3 regions of the Paenibacillus sp. FSL K6-2862 genome follow, and region 2 is predicted to be linked to each of the others. Evidence: a T-box and tRNA genes for the amino acid it is inferred to sense, from the RefSeq annotation. Region 2 holds a T-box; the other regions hold tRNA genes.
What was found. The T-box of region 2 lies ahead of leuS (leucine--tRNA ligase). A T-box ahead of a tRNA ligase gene usually reads a tRNA of that ligase, here a tRNA-Leu.

Region 1 (7,386 bases), 3.4 Mb from region 2:
CTTCAGGTTCGTACTACCCTCTTCATTATTGTGTAAAATCATGTCCAATCTATATCCTTACATTATTTTTATATCGGATTTTGGTTGGAAGGGAAATAAGACAGAAGCAAAGAAAGGACGCTTGGCATGATGCAAAGTGGTACAAAGCTTCTTCGATACGTTCAACTGCTCGACTCGGCCCTGCCCATCGGCGGGTTCTCCCACTCTTTCGGTCTGGAAGCATACACGCATGACGGCACCATTCGAACAATCACCGAGCTTGAACAATTCATTCGCAGCCAGCTTCACTCCAGCCTGATTCGGATCGATGGACTTGCTATCAAAGGCGTTTACCAAGCAATGGAGGAACAAGACTCCGCTCTACTTGCTCTCTATGATAAGCGGGTTCACGCCCAGCGAACCCCCCGGGAGATTAGGGAAAGCGGCCATAAGATGGGAAAGCGGCTGCTGAAACTTGCCCGTTCTCTCTATCCTTGGATGGACTTCTCGCTTATTGATGAAGCTGTGCAGACGCATGGTGCCTATTGCGGGATTACCACCATTCACGGTTATATCCTTTATCAGTTGAAAATCGGATTAGACGAGGCCGTTACCGGTCATTTGTATACCTCAGTGAACGCTTATGTCAACAGCGCACTGCGCCTCCTGCCGATTGGGCAAACCGAGGCACAGATGCTCATTCAGAAACTGCTCGATGATATCGACTCCGAATGGATTCGAATTCGGGATGACAACCCCGAAGATATGCACAGTTTCGGTATTGCCCAGGAAATCTACGCCATGCGGCACGAAAGCTTACCAGCCCGCCTGTTTATGTCCTGATATCCATATTTATAAGCTACAACTTTCTATTAAAATCAGCCGATAATCCAAGGAGGAATTTGTTATGTGTGGAGGAGCTAATCATACGCATCATCCGGAGTGGGAACGTAAGGCATTTGATCGCAGCAGACCAATGCGAATTGGTATTGGAGGCCCGGTAGGCTCTGGCAAAACTGCCCTTGTGGAGAAGCTGTCGAAGGCGCTGCGTACACGCTATAGTCTGGCCGTCATCACAAACGATATTTATACCAAGGAAGACGCCGAAATCCTGCTGCGCCAGAACGCTCTTGCGCCAGAACGCATTATTGGCGTTGAAACAGGCGGATGTCCGCATACAGCCATTCGAGAAGATGCCTCAATGAATTTTGAAGCCGTAGACGAATTGGTCGAGCGTTTTCCTGATCTGCAATTAATCTTCATTGAGAGCGGCGGCGATAACCTCTCTGCTGCATTCAGTCCGGAACTTGCAGATGTGTTCATCTACATCATTGACGTTGCCCAAGGGGAAAAACTGCCTCGCAAAGGCGGTCCAGGCATTACCCGCTCAGACCTGCTGCTGATCAACAAAACAGACCTTGCACCTTATGTTGGCGCAAGTTTACAGGTGATGAAGGATGATACCGAGCGGGTACGCGAAGGTCGCCCATATGTGATGTCGAATCTCATGAGCGGTGAGGGTGTATCCGAGATCATTCACTGGCTTGAGCACCAATACATGGATGACGATGCAGCCGCTGCGCATCTGCATTCACACAGCCATGACCACGGCTCAGCCCACAGCCATTAATTCATCCCCCGTATCAGAAGGAGCCGAAATGAAGTTGGGCATTCGTGCTGAAGGAGCGGTGATACGACGCAGCGAGCTTCGAGCCACATTTGCCCTTCAAGAGGGACGTACGATCATGACAGATCGTTATTATAGCGCACCTCTCCGGTTCAGTCGCTCCTTTCGCCCACCGGGGAACAGCAATGGGTTATGCCTCTACACATCAGACGTCTCTCCCGGTGTTCTTAACGGGGATCATTATCATTCCGAGTGGCATTTGGGTGAAGGCACCCATGTGATGCTGAGCAGTACATCAGCGACACGCCTTCATCCTACGCCTTCACTTCCCTCGTCGGTCAACCATCACTTCCAGATCAGGAAAGGTGCTGTGCTAGAATACTTCCCGGAATGTGTAATCCCATTCAAAGGTAGTTCTTCTTCGCTTACCGCCACCTTCCATCTGGAAGAACAGGCTATTCTCGCTTATGCGGATGTTTGGTCAGCCGGACGAATTCACAGGGGTGAGGCTTTTGAGTTCAGCAAATATCGAAATTCAACCGAAATATGGCAAGGGGACCAGCTTGCTGTGTGGGACCGATTCGGAATGGAACCTTCACGCGATGATCCACAAAAATCAGCTGCATTGCTGGATTTCACCCATACTGCGGCCCTGTGGATGATCGCTCCTGGACTGGGGACAGCGGAACTGGAAAACATCAGGTCTGCACTGCCTCCGGATGGTCGAATGCTCGCTGGTGCAAGCCTGCTCGCGAGCGGAGGGATCGGCGTCCGTTTGCTCGGCATGGCTGCCTGGGAACTTCAGGAACAATGCCTGCACATTTGGAACACCATTCGACCGCAGCTGTTAGGCAACGAGAATCTTACGTTTCGCAAATGAACTGCACATCATAATTTGATGAAGTCAGAGATGAAGACGACTACAATCATCTCACATGAATACAAAAAAAACCTCTGAACATTTCCGGAAATCATCCGGATTGATTCAGAGGTTTTGCATTAGATCGATTCATCCGTTTCAGGTTTATCATCTTCTTTATATCGAAAGTCAGCAGCATTTCTACTTTCCTTGGACTTGCGATAACGGGTAAATTCAATATATTCGCTGATAAAAGACTGCTCTTCGGTTGATAATTCACTCTCCTGGCAATCCAATTGCCGCAACACGCCAAAAAAATAATCCTCCCGTTTTTCCCGTACCATCGCTTCCTTGGATGGACGTCCAATCATGAGCCAGTCCAGACTCACATCAAAAAACGCAGCGATCTCAATCAATTTATTCGTGCTTGGAATCGACTTTCCACGTTTCCAATCACCCAGATTCCCGGTGCTGATCTTCAGTTGTTGACAGAATGCTTTCTTTGTCATCCCTCGCTCGGCAATCAGGTGTTCAATTCGCTCATATATCGACTGCATACAGGACCGCCTTCCAACCATAATATCTAAAATCCATATCTTGCACCATAACGTAATTCTCCGGCAACATTATATAGACAATTATACCACAACAGATATTAATCCTCAGCCCTTCTTCATCCATGAGCAGTTTTCACATAGATATATGAAAAAAATAAAAATAAACTCTCATGGATATCCACGAGAGTCTATTCCCTTAACGTTTACATGTAATGCGGTCGAGAGGACTCGAACCTCCACGGGTATACACCCACTACCCCCTCAAGATAGCGTGTCTGCCATTCCACCACGACCGCATATTCAAATGTATAAATGGTGAGCCATGAAGGGCTCGAACCTTCGACACCCTGATTAAAAGTCAGGTGCTCTACCAACTGAGCTAATGGCTCTTGCTGTAACTTCACCGATGTGCCATATCATCTCTTGTTTTAAGAACAATGACTTGCGAGGTTTCCTTATTAAAAAGGTGGTGAAGATATGACCCGTAGGGGATTCGAACCCCTGTTACCTCCGTGAAAGGGAGGTGTCTTAACCCCTTGACCAACGGGCCTTGTTAACGAGTTGTCTTTCTTGGCGACAAGAATGAGTATACCACACCACATAAAAATAGTGCAACACTTTTTTATTTTTTTATCTAGCGTTTTTTAAAGATCATTTTTCAATAAAATTTAGGCTCGTTTAACTGGCTCTACCATCTGAGAGATCTGAATTTCATATCAATGTCATCAGAATCATTAAATCATGTTAAAGTAATATCAAAACACTTATAAAAACTTATGTTCACTTAAAATATTGCAAATCAAATTACAAATACTTATAATTAGGTTATCAGTAGTACGGTCACTCATTAGTAAGGAGGCGGCATGATTGTTTCAGGAAGAACGAATGCAGCTGATTATTGAACATCTTCGCAAACACAACCGGATCTCGGCAGACGAGATCGTTACCCTTTTTGACGTCTCACGGGACACGGCTCGAAGGGATCTGATTAAGCTGGAAGAACAAGACGCCATTATCCGAACACGGGGCGGCGCCATCCTCCCCTCTCCTCCCCGTGAATATATCTCATACAAGGATCGCCTGCTCCATGTTTCGGAAGAAAAAAGGGCTATAGGCAAACTCGCTGCAGCCATGGTCCGCCAAGGTGAAAACATCATTTTGGATTCTTCCACGACGGTGCAGGCTTGTGCTGAGCATCTGAATGGAAAGTCATGTACAGTCATCACCAATTCCATTCATTCCGCAGATCTTCTCTCCAATCACTCGGCTGTCCATATTCGTTTACTTGGCGGCAAAGTCGACAAGGAACAACGTTATGTTTACGGCGCCTCGGTGATCGAAACACTCTCTCATTATTACGTGGATAAAGCCTTTATCGGTATTGGCGGGATTACGATGGATGGATTCAGTGCTTCCGAAGAAGAAGGCAAGATTAAGCAAAAAATGATGCAGGCGGCCAAAGAAGTCTTCGTGCTCGCAGATCATTCCAAATTTGATAAACGTTACGGGTACCGTTTTGCCGACTGGTCACTGATTGATGTACTGATTACCGACCAATGGCCATCAGACGAATGGCGTAACTTTTTGAATGAACAACAGGTTGAGATTCTCATTCCTGAACCAACAGAAGATAAGGAGTTGTAAGGTGATGAAATTATTTGCTACGGATTTGGATGGAACACTGCTAAACAGAGACAGTCAGATTAGCCCGGAAAATGCAGCCGCTATTCACCGGGCCCAGCAAGAAGGATTAAAAGTTACAATTGCAACGGGACGCGTCTATTCGGACGTTGTCGGCATTTGCCAAGAAGGCGGGATTAACACTCCTGTCATTGGGTCCAATGGTGCCACGATTCATGACGCTGAAGGGAACCGTCTGTATCATCTTCCGCTCGAACGTGAGACAGCAGCATCAGTCATGCAGTGGCTCGAAGATCATGAGTGCTATTATGAAGCGTCCACTCAGCAGGGAATATACGCCCCAATCAGCAGCCATGATACGATGCTTGCCGAGATGGACCGTATCCTGGGAACAAGTCCTGGCGAGGACGTTGAGCGCCTGATTCGCGCCGTTAAGAAGCATTACGACAAGAAAGACTACCATCGCGTTCATTCCCATCAGGAGATTCCTGCAGAAGCTTACATTTACAACATTATGGCTTTCTCACTTGACCCGGATCAATTGCAGAAAGGAAGAGCCTACTTTGCCTCCAGATCGGATGTCGCAATGGTGGTATCCTCTGAACACAATTTCGAAATGCAGCATCCCGATGTGTCCAAAGGCAATGCTCTCACTAAACTGGCAGCCCATCTCAATGTCTCCATGGAAGATACGGCAGCTATCGGCGACAATTTCAATGATGTTTCCATGTTGAAAATGGCCGGACTCGGCATCGCCATGGGCAATGGTGAACCGGAGATTCAAGCCCTTGCCAAAGCTATAACATTGACCAATGTGGAACACGGTGTAGCCCATGCCATTCACTCTGTACTGGACGGCAAACCGATCTCCCGGCCCGAAATCGTTGCTGAAGGCGGTCAATAAATTCGGTCCTGTCAGGAAATCGCACGAGCTCTCACTTTAACTCGAATGATCTCACATGCGGCACATCCTGCAGCAGCACAATCAACTGTTCTCCCCGGAAGGACCCGGGCATCTGAACGGTGAATTCAAGCACAGTCTCCTGAGCCGAGCCTGTGCTTGTTTGTTGTTCCGTCCTGAATCCGATGACCGAAATCTTTTCCTGCCCCAGCAGTGCCAATATGGCTTTCAGGCTGTCTGCTTCCTGCTCCAGGCGAATGGTTAACGTTTCTGTTCTCGCGGAAACCAGCCAGCGTGTCGGCCGATGCAGCAGCATCTGTGCGAGCACGATCAGCAGGGTTACACCTGCTCCCGTCCAATAGAGTCCAGCACCTACAGCCAGTCCCATGCCTGCCGTTGCCCAGATACCAGCGGCTGTCGTCAATCCCCGGACGGTATGGCGCTGCGTGAAGATCATACCGGCCCCAATAAAGCCCACACCACTAACCACCTGTGCTGCAATCCGGGAAGGATCAAGCGACAGATTAGCCCAGCCTGCCTGATCCTGAAATCCATACTTTGAGACAATCATCATTAACGCTGCACCAACAGCGACCACAAAATGAGTCCGTATTCCCGCTTCTTTCATCCGGTTTTTGCGTTCATACCCGATAAGGACCCCGCAGATCCCCGCTATGAGAACTCGCATCAAGTATTCCATTTCCATTCTCATCACCTCTCTTATGTCAGCATTTTGCAGATGGACCTTCACTTACTGAATTAATGCAATATGCTTATGTATATGCTTACATGTATCCTTCTTTACTATTTACCCATTTCCTCTCCAATAATTAATCCACACAGCAACTTCCTTCTATTTCAGTAGGCACAAAAAAAAGAGACCTGTACGGCCTCCACTTAAATTTCTCTTATTACCCATAATTACAAAAATGGTATGATTCTATCCTTTCTGTTTCCAGCGATACCTATTCAGCTCGGAAGTTCTCCCCTTGTCGCTCTCCTAATCCGTAATAATGGCGGAAATTATAGATTAACGGGTTCCACTTTGCCGGATCAATTTTATTCAGTCCAGATATAAGCTTCTTATGTGCATGTACCTCCAGCGATTTCACTTCGACTACAGCCATAAAAGGCGTATGCTCTGGGGTACGGATATGCTGTACAGATGCCTCAATCTGAAGCGGACACTCGGCTATTCTCAGAGGTTTAACCCGAAGCGAATCCTGAGCGGTTAACCCGGCTGCTTCAAATTTCTCCGAACAAAATTCATAGCCCATCTGTCTTTTCTCCTCAGGAACCGGATATGTACCCGTATAACGCCCCAGAGATTCGACTGCTCTCCACATGGACGCATCCGGCAAATTTATGACACATTCAGGATGTCTTTTCAAGTTCTCATAGGCTTTTCCCTGGATGCCCAAGCCGAGAACAAGACAATCTCCCAACGCCCAGGAAGAGGACAATGGCGACAGGTTCGTTGACCCATCCTCGTTTAAGGTGCTCAAGAGAAGTACGGGTGTTCCATAATATAAAATGCTTGGGTTAATTGTCTCATGCTGGTCCATTACTACCTCCTCAGCAGATCGTTTACTCGCGTTTTCGAAATTCATTGGTTTGCTCCATCTCCTGTCTCACATACTTGGCCCCTCAATGTTTGAAGTCTGCGGTGGCCTGTCCCAATTGTAATACGCCAACAGTTCAAGTATCATCGAAGTATGAATGCATATCCAAATATATCTGTTATCGCGTCATTAATTGCCGATCCGAGTCGCGCTGTCTTTCTCGAAGCACTACTGGGTGGACAGGCCCTGCCTGCAGGCGA
Region 2 (7,386 bases):
TCCACGCTCACAAATGTCAGTTTGTTGAGTAGAATTGCAACCCAGGCAAGAGGTTTGGCCAGAGGCATCCATAGGAATGACAATAGAAGTGCAACCGTCCCAAGCGGCAGTACAACAGCGCTAATTAAAGATACAAGCAGAAAATTGGCTGCGAAGGAAAGCAGCGAAAACTGGTTGAAATATAAAATAGTAACTGGAAAAGAAATAAGCTGTGCCGTTACCGTTACTGAAGCTGTCGCTGCAATGGCTTTGGGCCATCCGTTAAATAAACGGTTTATAAGAGGCATATAGATCATCAGCCCTGCAGTCACGAGAAAAGACAGCTGAAAGCTCACGCTGAGCAAGAAATAGGGATTCCACCACATCATCATCAAGGCTGCTGCGCTGATCATCTGCAGTCCGTCCCTGGCCAGCCCTCGCCGCGCCATATACAAACCAATCATGGACATAATCCCTGCACGAATTACGGAAGGTGAACCTCCAGATAACAGAACATAGGCAGGGATTAACAACAAGACGATGGTAAGTGATGTTTCGCGGGTTAACCTCAGCCACGACATCAGAAGTAATAGCGACGCCACATACACCGCAACATGCGTACCTGAGATAGCCAGTATATGGGTAAGTCCCAGTTGTGAAAACTGACCATACGTATCCGGATCGATGTCGCTTGCCATACCGATAATAAGCCCTTTCATGTATCCTGCATGTGGTTCGGGAAACAGTCTGTCTACAGCAGAACCCAATTGGTTTCTGACCAGGTCATTCCAGCGGAGTATATTGAACTGCCCTACCCCTTCAGGAGAAGTGACTGTTACCGAACTGGCTCCCTTCACTTTGAACAACCAATGGATATACTGTGTCTTTAGATAATTCCGATAATCAAAACCGCCGAAATTCCTTGCTTCTCCAGGCAGCGCCAGGGAACCCGTCAACGTGATTGCATCCCCTCGTCGCCATTCTGCCGCCGCCTGCTGTTCTTCCTCTTCAGCCAATCGCACCTGCACCATCAGGCGTTCTTTTTTGGCAGGCAGCTGAAGAATCTTTGAATCTGTCCTGGATTGGCCCTCTCCTAGCGGTTCAATGGAAGCAAGCAGAATCTGAAAGTCTGCCCGGTCGCCGTCAATCCGAACGTCTGAATCCAATGTTGCATGAAGCGTTGCAGCGTACCCGTCCAACTCCTCAACTGCCAAATGAGTAACCTCGGGCAAAATGCTAACATTCCGAGCCTCGTTCCACTCCCAGTGCACAGCACCACCTATTAGCGACGCAATTAATAAAAACGCGGACCACCCGCGCAACCCAATCCACCCAAGCAGGAATGGCAAGCAGGCAATAGCACCTAGCATCCCCCAAAAGAGTGTCCATCCTGTCAACGCACATGCCAGCCCGCTGCCGCATAACCAACAGACGGTGAACACTACCAAAGGTCTACCCTTCACTAGCTTATTCCTCCCTCCGCCTTAAATAAATGAACGCAAAGAACCCCCGGCAGCTGAACCAGCTAACCGGGGGTTCTTCCCCATCAATGCACTGAGCAATATCCTTTTTTCAAAAGAGATCCTGCCTGTGTTTTCGAATATTCATTCGCATTAGATCATCTTCAATCACTAATCGTCATCATGGTTTCACGCGGCGGTTGATAATTCTCCAACCTGCGAAACGTTATACCCTTCTGAGCCATCATGCGTGTCACTTTGCCTGTATCCTTCGGATACGGGCGGTGAAAAACAATCTCCGTGATGCCGCTGTTCGCCAGCATATTGGAGCACGTCCAGCAAGGTTCATCCGTCACGTACACGGAAGACCCTTCACGGTCATTCCGATCAGTGAACAAAAGCAGATTTTGCTCCGCATGTATCGTCCGTATACACCGCTGCTTTTTGATCATTTCCTCCTGACCATCCGTTACCACCAGCTCATACTCTTCGGAAATCATGCATCCGGCTTCGGAACAGTCGGGAACGCCCATGGGTGCACCGTTATACGCTGTTCCAAGCAATTTTTTACCTTGAACCAGAACAGCTCCCACATGGCGCCGCGAACAGCGGGAACGGGTTGAGACCATATAAGCGATGTCCATGAAATAAGTATCCCAATCTTTGCGTACGTCTGCTGTACTCATGTTCGTTTCCTCTCCCGTTCGTTAATAAGTTACACTTTGTGCAATGCATATTTACTTAACATAAGAAAACTTTGGTTTACTGCTCGTAATCATTTTATTAAAGCCATTATCGGATCTGAACATAGGGGGCCATTTTCTCCAACATTTTCATCCCAATTCCCTTGACCTTTGTCAGGTCACTCACTTTGGTAAATGGACCATGGGCATTTCGATAGTCGATGATAGCCTGGGCTTTTTTCTCCCCTATGCCCGGAAGCTCCGTAAGTTTGGAAGCAGGTGCAGTATTGACATCAATTTTACCATTATCGATATCCTGTACCGGCTGAGCAGTTTGGATATTTTCTTGTCCAGCTTCCGCAGCAGGTGCCGCTGCCGCTGCCGTTGACGAAGCAACCTCCGGTTCGTTTGACGTGCGATTTGAACCGGCCTCTTCAACGACAGGTTTTGCCTGTTCAGTCTCCTTCGAATCAGCGCCATCAGCAGCCTTCTTGGCGTTATCATCCGCAGTAACCTTTGCTTCGCCTTGACCCAAAACAGCCGACTGCACAGCAGAGGGATCCTGCTCTTTCGTCGGCGTCTCGGTGCCGAGCTGCATGGGTTCCCAGCCAGAAGGCGGCTGTTCACTTTTGCCCGACCATAATATTAATATACTTCCTATCACCGCAGCAGCAATGGCTACTCCCTGTTTCCATTTCACGCTTCCACACCTCTCCCTGTCTTCAAAATAAATATTCTGAACACGGGCGGTGCTTCCGAACCGTTGAATGTTGCTGGTGAAATCAAAGCTTTTCTTATTTCATGTCATGTCATACAAGTCCTGGTGCATAGACTAGAAGGAACGAACTGCGCCAGTACCGTAAAGCATGAAAGGAGGCCTGAAACAATGAAGGTTGGATTTATCGGAACCGGCAGCATGGGAAGCCTGCTGATCTATGCCTTGATTCAATCCGGAGCACTCGAGCCCCGGCAGATCGCCGCAAGTAATCGGACCCCTTCCAAAGTGCGTCAGTTATCCCTCCGTTATCCCGGACTGCATGAATCACAGAGCAATCGGGAAACTGTCATCCGAAGCAACATCATATTTTTATGCGTGAAACCACTCGAATTCAAGCATGTTATTGACGACATTCTGCCTGTTGTAAATTCCAATCACATCATCGTCTCGATTACGAGTCCCGTGCAGCTGCGCCATCTGGAATCTTCACTTCCTTGCAAAGTCTCCAAGATCATCCCCAGCGTTACACACCAGGTCGGCAGCGGAGCATCCCTGTGCATTCATGGCGAACGCATGACCCCTGAAGACCGATCCGTTCTGGAGGGACTTCTCAGTCACTTCAGCAGACCTTACCAAGTCGATGAAGCCTGCACGCGGATCACATCCGACTTTTCCAGCTGCGGACCTGCATTCATATCCTTCTTCCTGGAACAATGGATCGAGAGTGCCGTCAAACTAACAGGGATCAAACGCGCAGACGCCTGCGCTCTTGCAGGTGAAATGCTCCTCGGAACAGGCAAGCTGCTGACGGAAGGAGGATATACACCCCAAGAGCTCCAGGCTCGCGTTGCCGTTCCCGGTGGCATTACCGCCCAGGCACTTGCTTTAATGAAAAACAGCCTGGACGGTGTATTTGACAGCCTTATCCATACAACCCACGACAAGTACGAAGAAGACTTGTTGAAGCTGGATGAAGTATTTAGAGCCGGTGAAATTAACCGGCAACAATATTAACAAGTTTGCCTGGAACGGCAATGACCTTGCGAATGGTCTTGCCTTCCAGAGCCTGTTTGACAGGCGCCAGTTCCATTGTAAAGTCTTGCATGCCTTGTGCATCGAGATCTTTGGCAATCGTTGTACGAGTCACGATTTTGCCGTTGACCTGTACAACAATCTCCACTTCAGCATCTACTGTCATGGATTCATCATACTCCGGCCAAGCTACGTAGGAGATTCCTCCTTCGTGTCCAAGACGGCTCCACAATTCTTCCGCCATGTGCGGTGCCAGCGGGGACAAGAGCTGTACAAAGTTTTCCATCGCTTCACGTGGCAATGTATCGGCTTTGTAAGCATCATTGATGAAGATCATCAACTGGCTGATCGCTGTGTTGAAACGCAGATGTTCCAGATCATCCGTAACCTTTTTGATCGTTTTGTGAGCTGTACGTTTGAATTCTTCCGTTCCGCCATCCACAGTAATCTTATCGTTGATTGCTCCAGTGTCCTCGTTGATGAAGAGACGCCATACGCGTGACAGGAAGCGGTACATGCCCTCTACCCCGTTAGCGTTCCACGGTTTTGTAGCTTCCAGAGGTCCCATAAACATCTCATAGAGACGCAATGTATCGGCTCCGAATTCATTCACAATTTCATCCGGATTAATGACATTACCACGGGATTTACTCATTTTCTCGTTATTGGTTCCCAGAATCATACCCTGGTTCACCAATTTGTGGAATGGCTCCTTGGTATTCACCACGCCCAGATCATACAACACTTTGTGCCAGAAACGAGCATACAGCAGGTGAAGCACGGCATGCTCGGCTCCCCCAATGTACAGGTCAACCGGCAACCACTGCTGCTGTTTCTCTTTGGAGATCAGCTCTTTGTCGTTGTGTGGATCGATAAAGCGCAGATAGTACCAGCAGCTTCCCGCCCATTGTGGCATCGTATTGGTCTCGCGGCGTGCTTTCATTCCCGTTTCTGGGTCCACCGTATTAACCCAATCCGTTACGTTCGCCAGTGGCGATTCCCCCGTACCTGAAGGTTTGATCTGGTCGATATCCGGCAGCAGCAAAGGAAGTTGATCTTCCGGTACAGTTTTCATTGTGCCATCTTCCAAGTGCAGAATTGGAATCGGCTCACCCCAGTAACGCTGGCGACTGAACAACCAATCGCGCAGGCGATACGTTGTTTTCCCTTGCCCTTTACCACTCTCTTCCAACCATGCGATCATTTTCGCAATCGCTTCTTCGTTATTCAGTCCGTTCAGGAAGTCGGAGTTCACATGTGGTCCGTCGCCGGCATATGCCTCTTGTGTTACGTCCCCACCCTGGATAACTTCAATGATGTCCAGACCGAACTGTTTCGCAAATTCCCAGTCGCGACCATCATGACCTGGAACCGCCATAACCGCTCCTGTACCGTATCCTGCGAGCACATAATCCGCAATCCAGATAGGCAGTTTTGCACCATTAACCGGATTGATCGCATAGGCACCAGTGAATACGCCGGTTTTTTCTTTGGCCAGATCCGTACGTTCCAGATCACTCTTGCGAGAAGCCTGCTCCTGATAAGCCTTAATGGCTTCACGCTGTTCCGCTGTCGTAATTGCATCGACCAATTCATGCTCAGGAGCAAGAACGGCAAAGCTTGCACCGAACAAGGTATCCGCCCGTGTTGTAAACACTTTAATAACTTCTTCACTGCCCTCAATGGCAAATACTACCTCTGCACCTGTGGATTTCCCAATCCAGTTGCGCTGCATATCCTTGATGCTCTCGGACCAATCCAGCTCTTCCAGATCTTCCAACAAGCGCTCAGCATATTCCGTGATTTTCAGTACCCATTGACGCATCGGTTTGCGCACAACCGGATGACCACCGCGCTCACTTTTGCCGTCGATAACCTCTTCGTTAGCCAGTACCGTACCCAGCGCTTCACACCAGTTAACCGGCACTTCATCTACATATGCCAGACCTTTTTTGTACAGCTGGATGAAGATCCATTGTGTCCATTTATAGTATTCAGGGTCTGTTGTGCTGATCTCACGATCCCAGTCGTACGAGAAACCAAGAGACTTGATTTGACGACGGAAATTGTCGATGTTGCGGAATGTTATTTCCCGCGGGTGCTCGCCCGTGTCCAGAGCGTGCTGCTCAGCAGGCAAACCGAAAGCATCCCAGCCCATCGGATGCAGCACATTATAACCACGCATACGTTTGAAACGGGAAACGATGTCCGTTGCCGTATACCCTTCCGGGTGACCTACGTGCAGACCTGAACCGGATGGATAGGGGAACATGTCGAGTGCATAAAACTTCGGTTTACCTGGGTCCTCACCTGTTTTAAACGTTTTGTTCTCATCCCAGTACTGCTGCCAACTTTTCTCCATAACCTGCGGCTGATAGCCGTGCTTCGGCTGGTGATTCTCACTCATCTATTGTTCCTCCTCTTGGTCATTCACTTTTATTGCAACAAAAAAACCTCAGCATCCATAGCGTTTGCAGCGCTAGGGACGAGAGGTTGAATTCCCGTGGTACCACCCTAGTTAGCGGACGAACGTGCTTCGTCATCCACTCCCTTTGGACCTGTAACGGCGGTTAACCGATGCGGATTTCCATTCCTGAACGAAATGCCAGACATTCAAGCACAGGATGGTGTAATCACCGCATTTCTCCAAGGCGAGTTCGTGAAATACTGTCAATCGGCTTGCACCAACCGCCGACTCTCTGTCATGTACAGGACCCACTACTGTTCCTTATCATCGAAATATGTATACAATATCGGGACCATTATATAAAAAAGCACGACTAAAGTCAATATTGCTTGGTTTGTTGACTGACTATAAATAATGCCGTTCTTCCCCATTCGGCCTAGGACAATCGAAATCGCTTGATTCCTTCTTCCAAGTTATTAATTGCCCACTGAATGTGTTCCTTGTTATCATATTGTCGATATTCGCATTCAATCCACAAAATCAGATCAAAATACAGATCATACAAGCTTCTTCGTTTTCGTTCACTATCGGTTGTGATGGCCCTACCATAACCCTTCACAAACCCTTTTGTATAATTAAAATGACTGAAGTAGTGCTCCATCAGGGGATCCGCCCAAAGGCAGCGCTCAAAATCAATAATGGCTGTAATTCGCCCCTGTTCCACAAATACATTGCCATCCCACAGATCCCAGTGAATGAGTACCGGCTCGTTGACATCACTCAACACATCCGATTTCTCCCTAATCAATTGGGCAAGCTTATCATAATCCATAGGAAGTTTTACGCCAGCCTCTCTTCCGTCGGTGAGCAGATCATCCATCAGACTCAGAAATGCTTCCTTCCAGGTGTTATACTTTGGTTTCTTTTCTGAAAAATAACCAAACTTTTCACCTTTGATCTCGTTGATCCGGCGATTAAATGCACCAAGCTGCTCTTCAATCTCTGCCTGCTCTGCTGAACTATACTGATCTTTGACCTTGTTATAAGGCTTGCCAGGCATATATTCCATCATAAAGTACTCCGCCGGAGCAAGACTGCATGTTGTAT
Region 3 (7,386 bases), 620 kb from region 2:
TATCATTTAATATAAACGCTACTTCTTCTGGTTTTGTTTGTTTTTACCACTAAAATATCCAGCCCTCTGGTTGAATGTTCCCGATAAAATAAAAAAGTCGCTGTATTAGCGACATTAATCGCAATATGTTTTTGTCTCTCTACATCTGAAGAAAGCCCGGATGGTTAATAATCAATTTTATATGTAGACTTTGCGTTAACGAGATAATACAGCGTCACGTAGATGGTAAGAATAAATACGCCAAAAAACAGGCAAAACGCAAGCGATGGACGACTGATACTTTCTATCATTAAGTTAAACAGCACATCACGATTAGTTAATGCATCCCAGCTGTTAAGTCGGTAGACCCTGCCGAGCAATACACCGTAACTTCCCAACGCACAACCCGCCAATACAAAGACCCATGATGCCACATTTCCCATTTTTCGATGTATGATCTCTTGGATCTGGTACATGGACAGAAAACCAAGCAGCAGACCTGTCCAGACAAACATCAGCAAGACAATCAGATCGTACCAGTACTTATAATCCAGACCGTTGCCAGCATAATAACGGGAACTTCTCGCCGTCAAATGAACAAGATCCGTTACGATATAAGACGCATTCGGGAAAAACAACAACCATAAGAACCCACTTGCCACCGCAAGCCATGGAGCAGCTCTCCACTTCGATTCACTGAAGCCATATGATATATAAGAGAAGACAAAAGGAATCCAAGCCAAAAACAGATTCCAGATGAGAAACCGGTAATATCGTTGGTCCAGCCAATCAGCAGCTGCAAAGTACAGTCCCACTGTCACCACAGTAACTACGCTTAGGAAAATAAAAACTTTAAAATAATTCAGCTGTCTCAATAGTGCCTACCTCACTTATTTTCGGAAATTGCGAATGATCACTTCCATCCTTATCCTAAAAAATGCATCAATCACCACATTAGGATCATACCACGTAATCAGTGAGAATCAAATTTATCTGAGTTCGGTACTACTATGAAGTCCCTTGAAAAACATTATGCCAATACTGGAATCCATACTTGAATAGCACAAAAGCGGCTGTTCCGTTGATAGGAGCACGCCGCTTTTAATTTGTTCACTTTTTCTTCTCCATTGCCGTTCAATGACCTCCTGCTGCAATGGTCCTTAATTTATCTGGATTCACAACCAGATAAACCGCCTCAATTCGTTGACCGGACAAGTCGGACTGAATGCATATGACTTCGCTTACCTCTCCTTTGTTCATGAGTGCAATCTGCACTTCTCCATTGATGATGGTTGGCACCCACTCCCGCTCCCTTAATCGGGTAAGCACACGCCGTGAAGTCAGAAGAGCTAGGACACCCTTGTGAACCTTCATCGTTCTCATCACCGTATGTACCCGCCCACCACCGTCAGCAGTGAATACTGGTTGTTCAGAGAGCAGTTCGAGCATGGCCGTCACATCATAAGCAAGAAAGGCTGTCGTGAAACGCGCGAGCAATTTTTCTTTGGTAGCATCATCTGTGGTGGTCTGGACCTTATCCGGAAGTTGCTCCGGCAGGTTACGTCTGGCCCGACTAAAAATTTGACGGCAATTGCTCTCCGTTTTGCCAATCCAATCGGCAATCTCCCGGTACTCATACTGAAAGGCTTCACGAAGTACAAATACAGCCCGCTCCACGGGTGTCATACGTTCCAGCAGTACCATATAGGCATAGGAGATCATTTCTTTCTGCTCATAGGTTTGTTCAGGCAGATCCAGCGCCTCGCCTATCGGCTCCGGAAGCCACTCACCAACATAATGTTCTCTTTGATTGCGTGCAGAATTCAGCAGATTCAGGCTCCGATTTACTACAAGTTTGGCAATGTAAGATTTGGGATTACGGATAATCTCGTCAGATTTGCTTTGCAGCCCTGCAAAGCAGTCCTGTACGACATCCTCTGCCTCCATTACACTCCCAAGCATTCGATAAGCAATGGAGAACGCATACGCTTTATAACGGATATACAGTTCACCAACTTCCAGAGAAGACTCTTCCGGTTCAGTGGTGAGTTTATCAGGATTCATATGAAGGCCTCCTCTGGCAGCGGTATTTAAAATGTTTAATTAAAGCAGCCTGGATACATGCCTGTCGTGATTGCGATTCGGTTCCAGTTGTTAATGGTATTGATCGCCATAACCAGATCTACCAGTTCTGCTTCACTAAAGTGTTCCCGGACCTTATTGTAAATTTCCAGTGGAACCCCTTGTTCAGAAACACGGGTCACAGCTTCAGCCAGTTCAAGCATAACACGTTCTTTTTCCGTAAATAAAGGAGCTTCGCGCCAAACGCTAAGCAGTAAGATATGATCTGCGTAATCACCCAGCTTCATCAGATCTTTGGCATGCATATCAAGACAGAAGGCACAGCCATTGATTTGTGAAACTCTGATTTTTAATAGTTCATATAATACTTTATCTTCAAATTGACCCGATATAAACTGCTCCATTGCCATTAATGCCTTGAAAGCCCCCGGATTCGCTGCTCTGTAATTCATTCTCAAAGTCATCTCATTCGCCTCCGTATTGTAGTGTACATACTGAAGACAAATGAACAGATGAATCTGTGACATTCATTTCATAAAAAAATTATGGAGGATAATTAGTATCTCCAACCATTACCAATAATAGGACGCTGTACAGTGTACGGCATATAATCTGACTCTGATGGTACATAAGCAGCATTTGGATGATGCCCATACGTTGGATTCATTGGATCGGGATAAATATATTCCGGACTTGGCGCGTATTGCATCTGTACATAAGGCTGAACGTTTGGTTGAATGTTTGGTTGGACGTTCGGCTGGCTGTTTGGTTTAGGCATGTTATCGGCAGCTGGTGACACTTGAGTTGCACAATCTGCAGGCGGTCCAATGAATACCGTCTTTTGAATAGGAGCTAAAGTCTCTTTAACCTTGTTCTCATCCAGACAATACGTATGGGCCAGTACACTTGCAGGCGTCAGACGCAGAATGTCTGAACCAAATATCGCTTCTGGGACCGGAGCATCGAAAATAGCCAGCAGGTGAGTCTGATCAACCGTCGCAACTTCATAATGCCACCAGCCTTGGGGAACATTCGCTACTTGGCCAGGACTAATAGGGAAGTTTAATAACTCGTTGGTAAAGGGGTTAATGAGGGATACGACTGCAGAACCACTAATACAATAGACCAGTTCTGTTGCATTTTGATGTATGTGAGGTTCAACGACATTGCCAGTACTCAAATAAATATCCAGCAGGGATGCATTCCCTAATGTATTTAGCTGTTTAATTGATAGGGAATTGATGTAGTTATTTTCATCCTTTTTGAACAATTGATTCTGGTTCACATCATACGTGAACTGTGTGGTTGGTAACGTATAATCCATATAAGAAGTCGCCAAAATTTAACGCCTGCCCTTCGCTCATGGTTTAGGTAAAAACCTATACGCCAGCTTATGCCCTGGGCATTTATGCGTGAGCCCAATTTTGCAGGAGCCGATTTCGGGGCAAATAAAAACATGAAAAACCCTTGAGCCAATTCAAGGGTTCTAATATAAACAGACAGGATCAAGAGTAAAGGAAGGTGATTACCTTATACTCTAGATCCTGTCTGTCAATGCTGAGATGCGCGTGGAGGGACTTGAACCCCCACGTCAAAGACGCTAGATCCTAAGTCTAGTGCGTCTGCCAATTCCGCCACACGCGCATGTCGTTTTATGGTGCCGGCGAGAGGACTTGAACCCCCAACCTACTGATTACAAGTCAGTTGCTCTACCAGTTGAGCTACACCGGCGTTTTATGGTAGCGGCAGAGGGGATCGAACCCCCGACCTCACGGGTATGAACCGTACGCTCTAGCCAGCTGAGCTACGCCGCCACATTATGTAGTTTAAAAACACCCAAAAGGGTTTCGCTTGGCAACGTCCTACTCTCCCAGGACCCTTCGGTCCAAGTACCATCGGCGCTAGAGGGCTTAACGGTCGTGTTCGGGATGGGTACGTGTGGAACCCCTCCGCTATCGCCACCAAACGAGCATTTGTGTAACAAATGCATTTTGTGGAACTGAAAATCATACACACATTGGAGTGATGTACCGATTTTCATTTCAGAGATTATTCTCTGAAAACTAGATCCGAAACGAAATTTGCGACTAGAACCTGCAATTTGGATAAGCCCTCGACCGATTAGTACTGGTCAGCTCCATGCATTACTGCACTTCCACCCCCAGCCTATCTACCTCGTCGTCTTCAAGGGGTCTTACATACTGGGAAATCTCATCTTGAGGGGGGCTTCACGCTTAGATGCTTTCAGCGCTTATCCCGTCCGTACATAGCTACCCAGCGGTGCTCCTGGCGGAACAACTGGTACACCAGCGGTACGTCCATCCCGGTCCTCTCGTACTAAGGACAGCTCCTCTCAAATTTCCTACGCCCACGACAGATAGGGACCGAACTGTCTCACGACGTTCTGAACCCAGCTCGCGTACCGCTTTAATGGGCGAACAGCCCAACCCTTGGGACCTACTTCAGCCCCAGGATGCGATGAGCCGACATCGAGGTGCCAAACCTCCCCGTCGATGTGGACTCTTGGGGGAGATAAGCCTGTTATCCCCAGGGTAGCTTTTATCCGTTGAGCGATGGCCCTTCCATGCGGTACCACCGGATCACTAAGCCCGACTTTCGTCCCTGCTCGACTTGTAGGTCTCGCAGTCAAGCTCCCTTATGCCTTTGCACTCTTCGAATGATTTCCAACCATTCTGAGGGAACCTTTGGGCGCCTCCGTTACTCTTTAGGAGGCGACCGCCCCAGTCAAACTGCCCACCTGACACTGTCCCCGTACCCGCTAAGGGCACCAGGTTAGAACCTAGATACGATCAGGGTGGTATCCCAACGGTGCCTCCACACAAGCTGGCGCTCATGCTTCAAAGGCTCCCACCTATCCTGTACAGATCGTACCCAAATTCAATATCAAGCTGCAGTAAAGCTCCATGGGGTCTTTCCGTCTTGTCGCGGGTAACCTGCATCTTCACAGGTATTAAAATTTCACCGGATCTCTCGTTGAGACAGCGCCCAAGTCGTTACGCCATTCGTGCGGGTCAGAATTTACCTGACAAGGAATTTCGCTACCTTAGGACCGTTATAGTTACGGCCGCCGTTTACTGGGGCTTCGGTTCACAGCTTCGGGATTACTCCCTAACCGCTCCCCTTAACCTTCCAGCACCGGGCAGGCGTCAGCCCGTATACTTCGCCTTACGGCTTCGCACAGACCTGTGTTTTTGCTAAACAGTCGCTTGGGCCTTTTCACTGCGGCCCCCTCGTGCTATTCACACTACCGGGGCACCCCTTCTCCCGAAGTTACGGGGTCATTTTGCCGAGTTCCTTAACGAGAGTTCTTCCGCGCGCCTTAGAATTCTCTTCTCGCCTACCTGTGTCGGTTTGCGGTACGGGCACCTTCATCTGGCTAGAGGCTTTTCTTGGCAGTGTGAGATCATGACCTTCGCTACTGTAATTTTCACTCCCCATCACAGCTCAGCCTGTCGATGTGCGGATTTGCCTACACATCAGCCTCACTGCTTGGACAGACATCCATCAGTCTGCGTCACTACCCTACTGCGTCCCCCCATCGCTCGTAACGATTTACGGTGGTACAGGAATTTCGACCTGTTGTCCTTCGACTACGCCTTTCGGCCTCGCCTTAGGTCCCGACTTACCCTGAGCGGACGAGCCTTCCTCAGGAACCCTTAGGCTTTCGGCGGATCAGATTCTCACTGATCTTTTCGTTACTCATACCGGCATTCTCACTTGTATAATGTCCAGCGCTCCTTACGGTACACCTTCAACCCTTATACAACGCTCCCCTACCCCTGGATCGACTTCACTCCAGCTTCGAAGTCCTGTGTTTATCCCCTGAGAAACATTTGGTCATCCAAGATTTCAACCCTTGTCTGACAAAAATGTCCTTGTGGTAAACACCGCCTCAAAGAAGCAGTGAAGTCGATCCAAGCCATAGCTTCGGTGGTGTGTTTAGCCCCGTTACATTTTCGGCGCAGAGTCACTCGACCAGTGAGCTATTACGCACTCTTTCAATGGTGGCTGCTTCTAAGCCAACATCCTGGTTGTCTGTGCAACTCCACATCCTTTCCCACTTAACACACACTTGGGGACCTTAGCTGATGGTCTGGGCTGTTTCCCTTTTGACAATGGATCTTAGCACTCACTGTCTGACTCCCGGAAGTAAGTCTATGGCATTCGGAGTTTGACTGAGCTTGGTAACCCTTGCGGGCCCCGCACCCAATCAGTGCTCTACCTCCACGACTCTGTTTTCCGAGGCTAGCCCTAAAGCTATTTCGGGGAGAACCAGCTATCTCCGAGTTCGATTGGAATTTCTCCGCTACCCCCACCTCATCCCCGCACTTTTCAACGTGCGTGGGTTCGGGCCTCCAGTGCGTGTTACCGCACCTTCACCCTGGACAGGGGTAGATCACCCGGTTTCGGGTCTACGTCCACGTACTATGTCGCCCTATTCAGACTCGCTTTCGCTGCGGCTCCGGCTCTTCACCTTAACCTTGCACGGGAACGTAACTCGCCGGTTCATTCTACAAAAGGCACGCCATCACCCCTAAAATGGGCTCTGACTTCTTGTAAGCACACGGTTTCAGGTTCTATTTCACTCCCCTTCCGGGGTGCTTTTCACCTTTCCCTCACGGTACTGCTTCACTATCGGTCGCTAGGAAGTATTTAGCCTTGGCAGATGGTCCTGCCGGATTCATACGGGGTTTCACGTGCCCCGCACTACTCGGGATCCGTCTCGGAGAGAGCAGACTTTCAATTACAGGGCTTTTACCTTCTTTGGCGGGCCTTTCCAGACCTCTTCGTTTAACCGGCTCCTTTGTAACTCCATGTGAGACGTCCCACAACCCCAGAGAGCAAGCTCTCTGGTTTGGGCTGTTCCGCGTTCGCTCGCCGCTACTGACGGAATCACTATTGTTTTCTCTTCCTCAAGGTACTTAGATGTTTCAGTTCCCCTGGTATGCCTCTACATAACCTATGTATTCAGTTATGAGTAACTGGATATTACCCCAGCTGGGTTTCCCCATTCGGACATCCCCGGATCAAAGCTTGCTTACAGCTCCCCGAGGCAGTATCGTTGTTCGCCACGTCCTTCATCGGCTCCTAGCGCCTAGGCATCCTCCGTGTGCTCTTAGTAGCTTAACCAATTGCTCCAGTGAGCAATGCAGTTATCACTATTATTTGAAACTTGTTTAACACAAGTTCAGCTAAAAGGAATGTTCTAATTCGCAATTTTCGTTTCGATATCTAGTTTTCAAAGAACAAGCTCCATGCAAAAGCAAGCTGTTTTGAGAGTTTGAGCTCTCAAAACTGAGCAAC

Region 1: it encodes a tRNA-Leu, which carries the amino acid that the T-box ahead of leuS (leucine--tRNA ligase) is inferred to sense. The anticodon was not compared.
Region 3: it encodes a tRNA-Leu, which carries the amino acid that the T-box ahead of leuS (leucine--tRNA ligase) is inferred to sense. The anticodon was not compared.

The regions. Positions count from the first base shown of each region.
Region 1 is NZ_JBBOSN010000001.1:1,428,072-1,435,457, reverse strand. Features, by position in the region: gene MHB82_RS06485 (urease accessory protein UreF) at 130-822, shown strand; gene ureG (urease accessory protein UreG) at 887-1,609, shown strand; gene MHB82_RS06475 (urease accessory protein UreD) at 1,524-2,486, shown strand; gene MHB82_RS06470 (helix-turn-helix domain-containing protein) at 2,606-3,022, opposite strand; tRNA gene MHB82_RS06465 (tRNA-Leu) at 3,236-3,318, opposite strand; tRNA gene MHB82_RS06460 (tRNA-Lys) at 3,336-3,411, opposite strand; tRNA gene MHB82_RS06455 (tRNA-Glu) at 3,501-3,572, opposite strand; gene MHB82_RS06450 (DeoR/GlpR family DNA-binding transcription regulator) at 3,890-4,666, shown strand; gene MHB82_RS06445 (Cof-type HAD-IIB family hydrolase) at 4,671-5,567, shown strand; gene MHB82_RS06440 (MgtC/SapB family protein) at 5,599-6,270, opposite strand; gene MHB82_RS06435 (flavin reductase family protein) at 6,530-7,129, opposite strand; gene MHB82_RS06430 (ArsR/SmtB family transcription factor) at 7,280-7,386, shown strand, end outside.
Region 2 is NZ_JBBOSN010000001.1:4,874,641-4,882,026, forward strand. Features, by position in the region: gene MHB82_RS22035 (ComEC/Rec2 family competence protein) at 1-1,442, opposite strand, end outside; gene MHB82_RS22040 (deoxycytidylate deaminase) at 1,604-2,125, opposite strand; gene MHB82_RS22045 (ComEA family DNA-binding protein) at 2,232-2,822, opposite strand; gene comER (late competence protein ComER) at 3,009-3,854, shown strand; gene leuS (leucine--tRNA ligase) at 3,835-6,279, opposite strand; T-box leader at 6,351-6,616, opposite strand; gene MHB82_RS22060 (phosphotransferase family protein) at 6,716-7,386, opposite strand, start outside.
Region 3 is NZ_JBBOSN010000001.1:4,257,576-4,264,961, forward strand. Features, by position in the region: gene MHB82_RS19080 (DUF1361 domain-containing protein) at 165-854, opposite strand; gene MHB82_RS19085 (sigma-70 family RNA polymerase sigma factor) at 1,114-2,043, opposite strand; gene MHB82_RS19090 (carboxymuconolactone decarboxylase family protein) at 2,079-2,525, opposite strand; gene MHB82_RS19095 (cupin domain-containing protein) at 2,618-3,400, opposite strand; tRNA gene MHB82_RS19100 (tRNA-Leu) at 3,625-3,705, opposite strand; tRNA gene MHB82_RS19105 (tRNA-Thr) at 3,717-3,792, opposite strand; tRNA gene MHB82_RS19110 (tRNA-Met) at 3,799-3,875, opposite strand; rRNA gene rrf (5S ribosomal RNA) at 3,911-4,027, opposite strand; rRNA gene MHB82_RS19120 (23S ribosomal RNA) at 4,163-7,212, opposite strand.